DNA from 2 places in the Paenibacillus sp. J31R98 genome. Region 2 is predicted to be linked to the other one. Evidence: riboswitches for the same ligand, from Rfam matches in the RefSeq annotation. Region 2 holds a riboswitch; the other holds the start of a gene.
The links. A riboswitch is a leader RNA that binds a small molecule or an ion and turns the genes downstream of it on or off. The one in region 2 is predicted to bind ZMP and ZTP.
Positions count from the first base shown of each region.

Region 1: it holds a riboswitch for ZMP and ZTP, as region 2 does, so the genes downstream of both, AC0YNX_RS14845 (bifunctional 5,10-methylenetetrahydrofolate dehydrogenase/5,10-methenyltetrahydrofolate cyclohydrolase) here and AC0YNX_RS08415 (GNAT family N-acetyltransferase) in region 2, are expected to answer to the same signal.

Region 1 is NZ_JBWDNO010000003.1:259,266-264,467, forward strand. It holds gene AC0YNX_RS14830 (glycerol-3-phosphate dehydrogenase/oxidase) at 1-240, opposite strand, end outside; gene AC0YNX_RS14835 (VOC family protein) at 438-830, shown strand; gene AC0YNX_RS14840 (copper amine oxidase N-terminal domain-containing protein) at 901-2,061, shown strand; ZMP/ZTP riboswitch at 2,088-2,175, shown strand; gene AC0YNX_RS14845 (bifunctional 5,10-methylenetetrahydrofolate dehydrogenase/5,10-methenyltetrahydrofolate cyclohydrolase) at 2,270-3,136, shown strand; gene AC0YNX_RS14850 (cyclodeaminase/cyclohydrolase family protein) at 3,141-3,770, shown strand; gene AC0YNX_RS14855 (hypothetical protein) at 3,801-4,628, opposite strand; gene AC0YNX_RS14860 (sensor histidine kinase) at 4,730-5,202, opposite strand, start outside.
Region 2 is NZ_JBWDNO010000002.1:26,156-31,357, reverse strand. It holds gene AC0YNX_RS08430 (mannonate dehydratase) at 1-747, shown strand, start outside; gene AC0YNX_RS08425 (GNAT family N-acetyltransferase) at 884-1,486, shown strand; gene AC0YNX_RS08420 (DUF4362 domain-containing protein) at 1,543-1,974, shown strand; gene AC0YNX_RS08415 (GNAT family N-acetyltransferase) at 2,152-3,258, opposite strand; ZMP/ZTP riboswitch at 3,309-3,390, opposite strand; gene AC0YNX_RS08410 (zinc dependent phospholipase C family protein) at 3,543-4,169, shown strand; gene AC0YNX_RS08405 (NUDIX domain-containing protein) at 4,183-4,941, shown strand; gene AC0YNX_RS08400 (AzlC family ABC transporter permease) at 5,043-5,202, shown strand, end outside.

The DNA.
Region 1 (5,202 bases), on a different contig from region 2:
CCTCACTTCACCCTGCTTTAGATAACGCAGCCCGCCATGCACAAGCTTCGTCGAACGACTGCTCGTACCTTGCGCGTAGTCGCCCATTTCAACGAGACCTGACCGCAAGCCCCGCCGCGAAGCGTCCCATGCGATGCCCGCACCTGTAATGCCCCCGCCAATGATGAGCACATCCAATAGTTCTGATGCCATTCGTTCCAAATACGTCGTCCGCGCCGATGCCGAGAAAGCTTCGTTCATCGCCTGCAAGCCCTCCTTATGAGCTGAAACTCCACGAGATATGCTTCATTACACGCTGATATAACCTACGGAATCATTCTTACTACAGTATAATCCGCAGAGGAATTTCATACCAGTTGCTTGCATATATGATATTATTAATTTATGAAACATAGTTTCACACAATAAAACAACCGACTTAAGGAGGCACTTCTACTATGACCACGGCAAAAGCATTCTCTTTCGATGGAATCGACCACATTCAGCTGGCTGCACCGCCAGGATGCGAGGAAGCAGCAAGGGATTTTTACGCTGGTATCTTGGGCTGGAGTGAGCTTCCCAAGCCTTCCGAGCTGCAGAAGCGCGGCGGCGTATGGTTTCAATGCGGCGCGCATCAGGTGCATATTGGCGTGCAGCAGGATTTTGTTCCGGCGCTGAAGGCACATTCCGCCTTTCTCGTTCGCGGGCTCGATGCGCTCCGCAATCATATTGCTGCAGCTGGTGTCTCCGTAATCAACGACGACGCACGCAGTGCAGAGTCCATTTATCGTTTCTACCTTAATGACCCTTGGGGCAATCGGTTGGAATTTATGGAATATAGCACGGTGTAACCTTTTCCCGTCCAGGAGCGTCTATCCGATCATACGAACTCATTCCAATGATTAGGAGATGTCCTGAACAATGAAGCTGAATATCCTAACGAAACGGACAGTCGCCGCAGCTATCATCGCTGCATCCACCTTGACCGCCTTTGCCGCCGCACCGCCGAACGCACTGAATAGAGCCTCAGCCGCTGCCCAGCAGCAAGCCAGCAAGCCGATCTTCGTCTACTTCAACAGCACTCAGCTGACTACACCCGATACATCCGCGATTATTAAAGACGGCAATCTGTTGCTCCCGCTCAATCTGCTTGGCGGTATTCCCGGCGCTTCTTTCTCCTATGACACCGCCAGCCAAACGATCCATGCCGCATATGACTCACATAAGGGCAGCCTTCGTCTGGGTGAACAGTCAGGGACGGTGGACGGTAGCAGCATGACTTTTGCCGGCAAAGCCATTCTCCTGAACAAGCGGATCTATGTCCCTGCCCGCTTCGTAGTCGCCGCAATCGGCGGAACGATCGTATGGGATGCCAAATACCGCGTTGCATCCATCTTCGGCGCTCAATATGTAACAGCGTCTGGCAAAGGCGGAGAGTATCGACTCGATGGCACGACAGGCGCGCTCTACTATAAAAGCCAAGGCCAACCGCAGAAGCTAGTCGGCAAGAGCCTCGCGAAGCTGAGCCTCGGCTACATTCCGATGGCGACGATGAGCGTTATCTCGATCAGCAAAGACAGCGAGCTGATTACGATCAGCCATGTGCACGGGGAGCCGTTAATTAACGACGAGGAATATACCTTGTTCGTGAAGAATGGCGCAATCATTCATCAAATGCACGCCCACTATTGGCAGTTCTCGCCTCAGAATATAGCAACGGCAGGCGCACAGGCAGTTATGACGGATGGCCGCACGGTACAGCTCGTGAATAGCGACGCTCAAATTGTCCAAACCTACTCACTCCCTAAGCTTTCAGGGCTGGACGCGATATTCGATATAGAGGCGGTACATAGCGACTTCCTGCTTTTCCGATCGAACGAAGGGCTGCTGTACATCGCCGATCTCCAATCCGGCAAGACATCTGCGCTCTATCAATTGCTGAGGCTCGATCCGAAGCAGCTAGCCCCTTTCTATGACGGCATCACGTTCAAGGAGCAGGACGGAAACAAGCTCTACTTCGAGGTCACGTCTAACGAGGATGGCCACCGGGAAATTGTCTCTTACGGGCTTGGTGGCGGATAGATTCTGTGGTACACTAGCTTCAAAATCATGCGGTATGCGACTGGCGAGAAAACGTGGAATGAACCACGGGGAAGCATACATTCGGCACATCTACCGTTCGCCTGGGTAAAGTATTTGCGTCAAGCGGCGCCTTTGTCTTCCAAGACATGGGCATCCTAGCGCGAATACTTTTTTTATTCCATGGATAAGGGGACTGATTCACATGACAATGGCACGACTGTTGAAGGCAAAAGAAGCGGCGGACCTCATCTACGCCGGCATCCGGGAGCGCATCTCCGCACATCAGAGGGATGGAGTTCAACCGCGTTTGGCAACACTGCTCATTGAAGGCGACCCGGCATCGGCTTATTACGCCAAGTCCAAGCAGCGCATGGCTGAGAAGCTCAGCATCGCCTTCGATCTGCACAGCCTCCCGGCTGACATTACGGCGACGCAGCTGACTAAATTGATCCTCTCGCTGAACACGGACGAGCATATTCACGGCATTATGCTGGAGCTTCCTCTGCCGAAGCATCTGTCAGCGACGGACATCACAGCCCATATTTCGCCGCTCAAAGATATCGACGGCGTCACGCCTGCCAATAAGCTGGCGACGCTAACGGGCGAAGCGGGCCTCTACCCGGCAACGCCTCAAGCCTGCATCGAACTGCTGCGGCACTACGGCTATCCGCTTGAGGGCCGCAACGTCACCTTGATCGGCAGAGGGCAGACGGTCGGACTGCCGCTCTTTCACCTGCTGCAGCGCGAGCAGGCGACGGTCACCGTCTGCCATTCGCGCACGCCGGATATCGCTGCGCATCTGCGGCACGCGGATATTGCCATTGTCGCCGCCGGCAAGCCGGGCATCCTCACTCGCGAGATGGTGCAGCCGAATCCGAATCTCGTCGTCATTGATGCCGGAATCAATGAAACGGCTGATGGCTCCATCATTGGCGATGCAGCTGCAGATGTGAGCGAAGCGGCTGCGGCTGTATCGCCGGTTCCAGGCGGCGTCGGCACGCTCACGACCGCCGTGCTCTTCCGCAATCTGATTGATGCGATTCAGCTTCAGCAGTTGAACGCGAAAGGAGAGTAACCCGATGACTTCGGTATCCTGGGACGATTCTTTGCGCCGCTTTCTGGAGAGAGCGGCAAGCGCCGATCCAACGCCTGGCGGCGGAAGTGCAGCGGCGGTTGCCGCCGCGCTCGGCGCAGCCATGTCAGCGATGGCAGGCCATCTGACGCAGGGCGACAAATTCGCCGAGGCGCAGCACCTCATCGCGCCGGCGCTCGATCAGCTGACGCGGCTGTCTGTCGACTGCGAAGCGCTGCTTACGGCAGATATCCGCGCCTTCGATCACTACATGGAGGCGCTCAAGCTGCCGCGAGCCACCGAGGAAGAGAAGCTCCACCGCAAGTCGGTGCTTCATGACGCGACGATCAACGCCATCGAGGTGCCGCTCCGCTTGATGCGCGTCTGCCGCTCTGCCCTGCAAGCGACCGAGAGCATTGCCGCCTGCACGAATCCGCATGTCATCTCGGATCTCGGCATTGGCGCGATCTTGCTTGAAGCAGCGGCTCAGTCGGCGCTGCTCACGGTGCAGATCAACTTGGCTGCACTCAAGGATGCCCCGCTCCGCGATGAACTCGAAATAACTGCAAACACGCTAATCGCCGAGATCGAGCAATTAAAAAGCCGGACATTAGCTGTCGTTCGCGACAGAATCTAATGTCCGGCTCTCTTAGAATCTTATTTCAAGCTACAGCCTACCGTAATTACGCAGCACATTCAGCACGACAATAGTCGTATAGGCTTGCCAATGCTTTAATCCATGCTCATCATCCCAGCCTCCATCCTCGCGCTGCGAGGATGCGAGGTGATCGAAGAACTTGCTTAGAAGCTCTGGCGGCGTCGCTTGCCCAACCGGCGAGTCAGGTGTAGCGGCGAAGGAGAAATACGAGAAGTACTGCTTCGGCTCCGCCTTCGAGGCGCAGGCGATAATGTTCGCAATCGCTGCTTCCCTGTGCGCCGCAAACTCTGGTGCTGCTGGCGTGTTCACGTAATAATCGAAAGCATGATAAGCCATGAACAGCCACTCGTTCGCTTCGATTTCCTCAAGACTCAAATTCTCTTGCGCCCACTTAGCAGTCGACGCTTGCAGATCAGGCGTACACAACCCCAGCCGTATCAAATTTCCTGTTATGGAATCTGGCTTCGTCTGTCCGCCGCCGCTCCACCAAGGCGCGAGTGGGTACTTCATCAACGAATCTGGATTGCGCAAGGAGCCGTCCTCTTCGCGATTCCGCTCTACCCATTCCGCTGTACCCTCAAGCAGCGGAGTAAGAGGTGCTCCGGTATCTCGGTTAATATTCAGCAGGAACTCTAGCGCGAGTGGATGCGAGTCCGGGCATTTGATATCATGCTCAAGGCCGTGCCCCCAGCCTCCGTCCGCATTCTTATAGTTCAACAGACAGCTGTGCAATCGCTGGGCGGAGCCGCCGTCAAATAAATAGCTGAACAATGCTTGCTCCCACAACAGCCCGTTTGCATATACAAATTGCCTTGCCCTATCAATGGATACCGACATGACGCCAACCCCCTAATTTGGATACAAATTCCTTTTAGTAAGAGTTCGGTGCCAGCATTCCTTTTCCTTCCAATATCCCATGCAAAATAACGCTTTGCCAGCTAAGCCGCCCCTTGCAGCAGCACGCTGAACCTGACGCCTTCCGGCGTATTTACAATGCTGTACTGCGCCCCGTGGGCATCCAGCACCTTGCTTACAATATACAACCCTAGCCCGCTTCCTCCGGTTGAGCGGCTTCGCGATTGCTCGGCGCGATAGAATGGCTCGAACAGCCGCGGCAGCTTCGATTCGTCAACAGCCGCTCCGGTGTTAAGCACCTCGAACCGATACCTCGTTTGCGGCTCACCAGCCGATTCCGCATCTGCATCTGCATCCGTATTCACACTCTCAGATTCCACCCATAGCCGCACGATGACCCGTTCTTCATCATTTGAATATTGAACCGCATTCGTAATGATATTCGAGATCGCTTTCGACATGAGCCGCTCATCTGCCGTTATCACCGCTTCTTCCGGCAGCTCGCAATCCAGAATCATGTTCTTCACATTGGCCAAGTAGCTCACATGTTCAACCG
Region 2 (5,202 bases):
GATGAGCAAATTGAGAATTATTGTACGATCATCCGGCATATGGGGCGAGCGGGGATTCCGGTCCTTGGGCATCATTTCATGCCGAACTTCGTTTGGAGGACCTCCTCAGAGCCGGGGCGGGGAGGCGCATTATGTACAGCCTTCGATCTGGAAGCGGCAGCAAGCGGCATCAACCAAGTGAAGTATGCTGCGAATCGCGAAGTGAGAGTGCCGGATGAGTCTATCATGTGGGACAACTATGCATACTTCCTGAAGGCTGTGCTTCCGGTAGCTGAAGAGTCTGGCGTGAGGCTTGCGCTGCACCCTGACGATCCGCCTGTTGCGATGCTGGATGGAACGGCAAGAATCTTCTACAAAGTAGACAATTTCAAGAGGGCGGAGGCAATTGCGGATAGCGACGCATGGGGCTTGAATCTGTGTCTCGGCTGCTGCTCGGAGATGGTCTACGGCGCTGCGAATGTGATGGAGATGATCCGATATTTTAGCCCGCGGAACAAAATCTGTTATGTCCACTTCCGTGACGTACAAGGCACGATGCCGAGGTTCCAAGAGTGCTTCCTCGGCGAAGGCAACTATCATCCTGCGGAAGTGCTGCTGGAGCTGAAGCGCTCCGGTTTCACAGGCTTCTTGATGGACGATCATGTTCCGAACGTTATCAATGATTCTGCATGGGGCCATCGCGCACGAGCTCACGCAGTCGGGTATATGCAGGGGCTGTTGAATGCGCTGGAGTTGATCGAGAGGTAAGGGGTAGGATAAGCAACCAATCTTTCAGATTGGTTGCTTTTTTTAATCGAACAAAATAGCTTGCGGGCAGGATTACTGCCAATTATTAGCGAATACTCCGGTTATGGAGTCACCATATTCGGAGGGATAACGGGCAATGACATCGAACGAAGCGATCACTATCGTACCTGCGAACGAAGCGTCCTGGGAAGACTTGAAGACTGTGCTCGGTCCAGCCAAGTGCCACGGAGTAACCTGCTACTGCCAACGGTTCAAGATTCCAGGAGACCGGTGGAATGAAATAGAGGATGACGAGCGAGCTTTCATGCTTCGTAGTCAGACAGAGTGCGAGAATCCAGAATCTGATTCGACAAGCGGACTCGTCGCCTACGTTGGCAACGAGCCTGTAGGTTGGTGTGCGGTTGAGCCTCGTATGGCGTACTTGCTCAAAAGTCGGTATTACTGGCAAGATCGGAATGAGAATAAGGACGACGAAGGTGTGTGGGCCATCACTTGTTTCATTATTCGCAACGGCTATCGCCGGCGTGGGATTACCTATGAGCTCACACGAGCAGCTCTTGAATTCGCAAGAGTGCGAGGGGCGAGCGCAATCGAGGGATACCCCATGATCACGACTCCCGATAAGGTGATCACTTGGGGCGAGCTTCATGTCGGAAGCCGCAATGCCTTTGCTGCTGCGGGGTTCCGCGAAGTGACCCATCCGACCAAGCGCCGAGTCGTGATGCGGTATGATTTTTAGTAAATTGTTACCATTTAGGAGGAGCGGGTATTAGAATAAGTCGAACAATCGTTATTTTGCAGACCCTAATTATTGTCGCTTTGCTCGGTGTCATTTCAATCCTGATCGTAAAACCGGATATGAAGAGCGCATCTAACCATACCTCGTATATTATCAATTATGATAAAGCAGATCTGGATCGGCTCGAAGAAATGGTGAGTCGATTTCATGAAGGACGTGGTGACAACTTAATGATTATTATGCCGGGCATGGATAGCGGACCCGTCATTCATGATGTGATTTCGAATGGGAAAGAGATCACTTGGAACGTTGACCATTCTAGGGATGCTTATTTTCCAAAAGATAAGATGAAGATGCAATATGTGTGCAGATCCATTCAGCTTCATGAACGAGATCGAGATTTTACGGATGTGCAAATGTCGAAGTGTGAGGGTTACAATGAGAACGCACAGCTCATCGTTCTATCGTTCCCGCGAGAGAAATTGTAGTTTTTGAACTGTCTTCAGGCTGTCGAGAAAGCCTCGACAGTCTGAGAGTTCGAATTTTGCACTCTCAGAGTAGTAATCGGCGGATTTCTTTGCTGAGAGATCGAATTCCGCACTCTCAGCCTCGCTATGCTGCCAATATTGGCTAATGCGGTTTTCTACACTCTGAAGACACCAGCGCTAAAGCGCCGGTGTCTTCTTTATTTCCCGCTCATATAGATTGGCACTCCAGATGCTATGCTCATAACGCCCCTGAAAGCTAAAACCGGAATTGACGTAGTACGCATTCAGACTCGGGTTGTCGGCCATGCAGTCCAGTCGGATCCAACTTTTACCTTTGGCGCTAATGTAACTTTCCGCATACCGGATGAGCTCGCGGCCGATGCCTTCTCCCTTGCGTTTACGCGATACGCATAATCGATGGACATAGCCCGCATCCTCGTGGAATTTCTCACCCCATATTACTTCGTCAATCCAGTGCATGGAGAAGCATCCGACATGCTCGTTCCCCAGCTTGGCAACAAACACCTCCTGCTCCCGGACAAAAGCTTCGACCATCTCGAGAGTAAATTGTTCGGCTCTCCACTGCCATAATCCATGCGTCCGATGAATCCATTGCGAAGCTTCAACGAATAGGGAACGAATGCCGTCGACATCCTCTTCCGTTGCTCGGCGAATCGCGAGCATTTCCGATGGTTCACGCCGCCAATCATGCTCCAGCCTTGATGCGGTTTCGATCGCGCGCTCTTCTCCGTGAATCTTAGCGACAAGGTGCAGCGCAGCATCTATGCCCGCCGTAACACCTGCCGATGTAATGAGGCGACCATTGTCCACATATCGGACGTTCTCAACTATCGTTGTGCTTGCTGGTGCTGCCTCCATGAACAAATCCATCGCCCGCCTATTGGTAGTCGCGCGCAATCCTTCAAGAAGTCCAGCTTTGGCGAGCAATAGTGCCCCTGTACATACAGACAGGGTAAAGGAAGCTTGTTGCGAGGTTTCATAGATCCAGCCCGTCAACTTCTCATTATGCATCTCCTTCCGAGATCCCCAGCCTCCAGGGACAATCAGAATATCCGGAGCAGGGCAGTCCCATGAAGCGAAGTCAGGTTGGATCGTTAAGCCGCTGATCGTCCGAATAGGTGCTGTAGACTCGAGGGCGACCGTATAAACGCGGAAATCCTGCCCCCAATTGCTTGCTACTGCGAAAGTGTCGAATGGTCCTGTCACGTCGAGCGCATCCACTTGGTCATACACGATTACGGCTACATTTTTGCTCGTCAACATCCCGGCACTCTCCTTAGAAAATAGAAAAGCACTTGGTTAGAATCAACCAAATGCTTTGCCCAGGCGAACGGCTAGTTGGACAGATGCGCTCCCCCGTAGTGATCTACGTTCTCGCCAGTTACGCATCCCGTTATTTAATACTTATTATAAGACGGAGAAGTTGGTTTCCTCAATAGAATTTTCTAAAAATTCCATTTATTAAATAAGCGAAACTTGAGACTAGCAATCCGTCAGCAAAAAGGATAATAATGGATTATTACGACATTCAGTGTGGAGGGGTTACAGTGGGCTCAAGAATTATGCATGCGATTATAGCGGATCGGATTGCAGAGAGTCTCTCATTAGAAGATCGAGAGTTATTTCTACTTGGAAGCATCGCTCCTGATGCGGTTTCTACCAAGAATGAATCCCATTTCTTTCAAGGTGACGTCCATGATTATTCGCGGAGCGTCGATTATCAAGGGTTCTTATATAAATATCACGCACACGCCGCCAATGCTTATATTCTAGGCTACTTCACGCACCTTGTCGCCGATGACATCTGGTTGAAAGGCTTTAATTTATCTTGGCTGCGAAATCGTATGGAAGCGGATAAGGAGCTATATAACCAATATCACAATGATTTTCGCTTGCTAAACGGACAATTGTTGGCGTATTACGGTTTGAGAGAGCGTCTCAGAAGCTTGCTATTGAATCCTCGCGATGTCATTGATCTCGTAGAGGTGAAGTCCACGGATGTCGAAGCGTTAATTCCACATGTTCTAGAAGATATGAATTACTCTTCGGATTCTCTCACTGATAAGCTACGAGTGTTCACTTTCGACCAGATCATAGGCTACATCGAAACGTCGGTTGAGATTGCTATAATTAAATTAAAACAAGCAGCGATTCTGTACCGGTTGCCGGTATAACTGGGGGACTTCTATGAGCGTAATCACGCTATGCGGCTCGACTAAATTCAAGGAACAGTTCAATCAAGTGAACGCATTCCTGACCCTGCAAGGTCACATTGTCATTAGCCTTGCTTTCTTCGAGCAAAGTGAGGGTTGTGAGCTTACCGGACAGCAAGCAGAATTGCTAGGTGAGCTGCATTTTAGAAAGATTGATCTCTCCGATGAAATATACGTGATCGACGTTGGCGGCTATATTGGAACGAGCACGAGAAGAGAGATCGAGTATGCGACTGAGAAGGGGAAGGTCGTTCGATACTACTCGAGTGGCGAGATTCCATCGGAAGGCGCAATCATTAAATTCCGGCATATCGCGCGAGCGGTCATTGTACATAACAATCAAATCCTAATCGCTCGTTTAAAAGGAGCTCATTCCTTCCTCCCCGGCGGGAGCATCGAGCTAGGAGAAGGCGCTCAACACGCATTAGAGAGAGAGCTAGCCGAAGAGTTAGGCATTGACAGTACAATTGGACGGTTTCTAGGTGTAGTGGAGACGAAGAGGACGGATGAGCAAGGGATTGTACATCATGAAGTCAGTCATCTCTTCGAAGTGAGTTCGGAGCAATTGCAATCACATGAGTTACCTGCTTCCGAAGAAGGTCACTTGGAATTTTATTGGGTGGAGTTGTCCAATGAGAGTCTTCAGGAGCATCATGTATTGCCGCAAATTCTGCATGAGCATCTGGCGCGTTTGGTCGTAGAGAAGGAATGTGCTTGGTTGACTACATTTTAAATGCCCCTTTAGCATAGACATTCTCCGTTAAGTAACGTATGATATGTCACACAAAAAATATACGATAACGAACGAGTGTGATTGACGGAGAGGATTAAGCAATGCAAGAAAACACAAACATAAAAGGACAAAGAGCCGTAACTGCGGGGGAGTTTATCCAAGGTGTTAAGGATTGCATTCCTACCTTGCTGGGATACTTAAGCATTGGATTTGCTGCTGGGGTTGTTGAGAAAACGTCGGGACTTAGCATCATTGAGATTG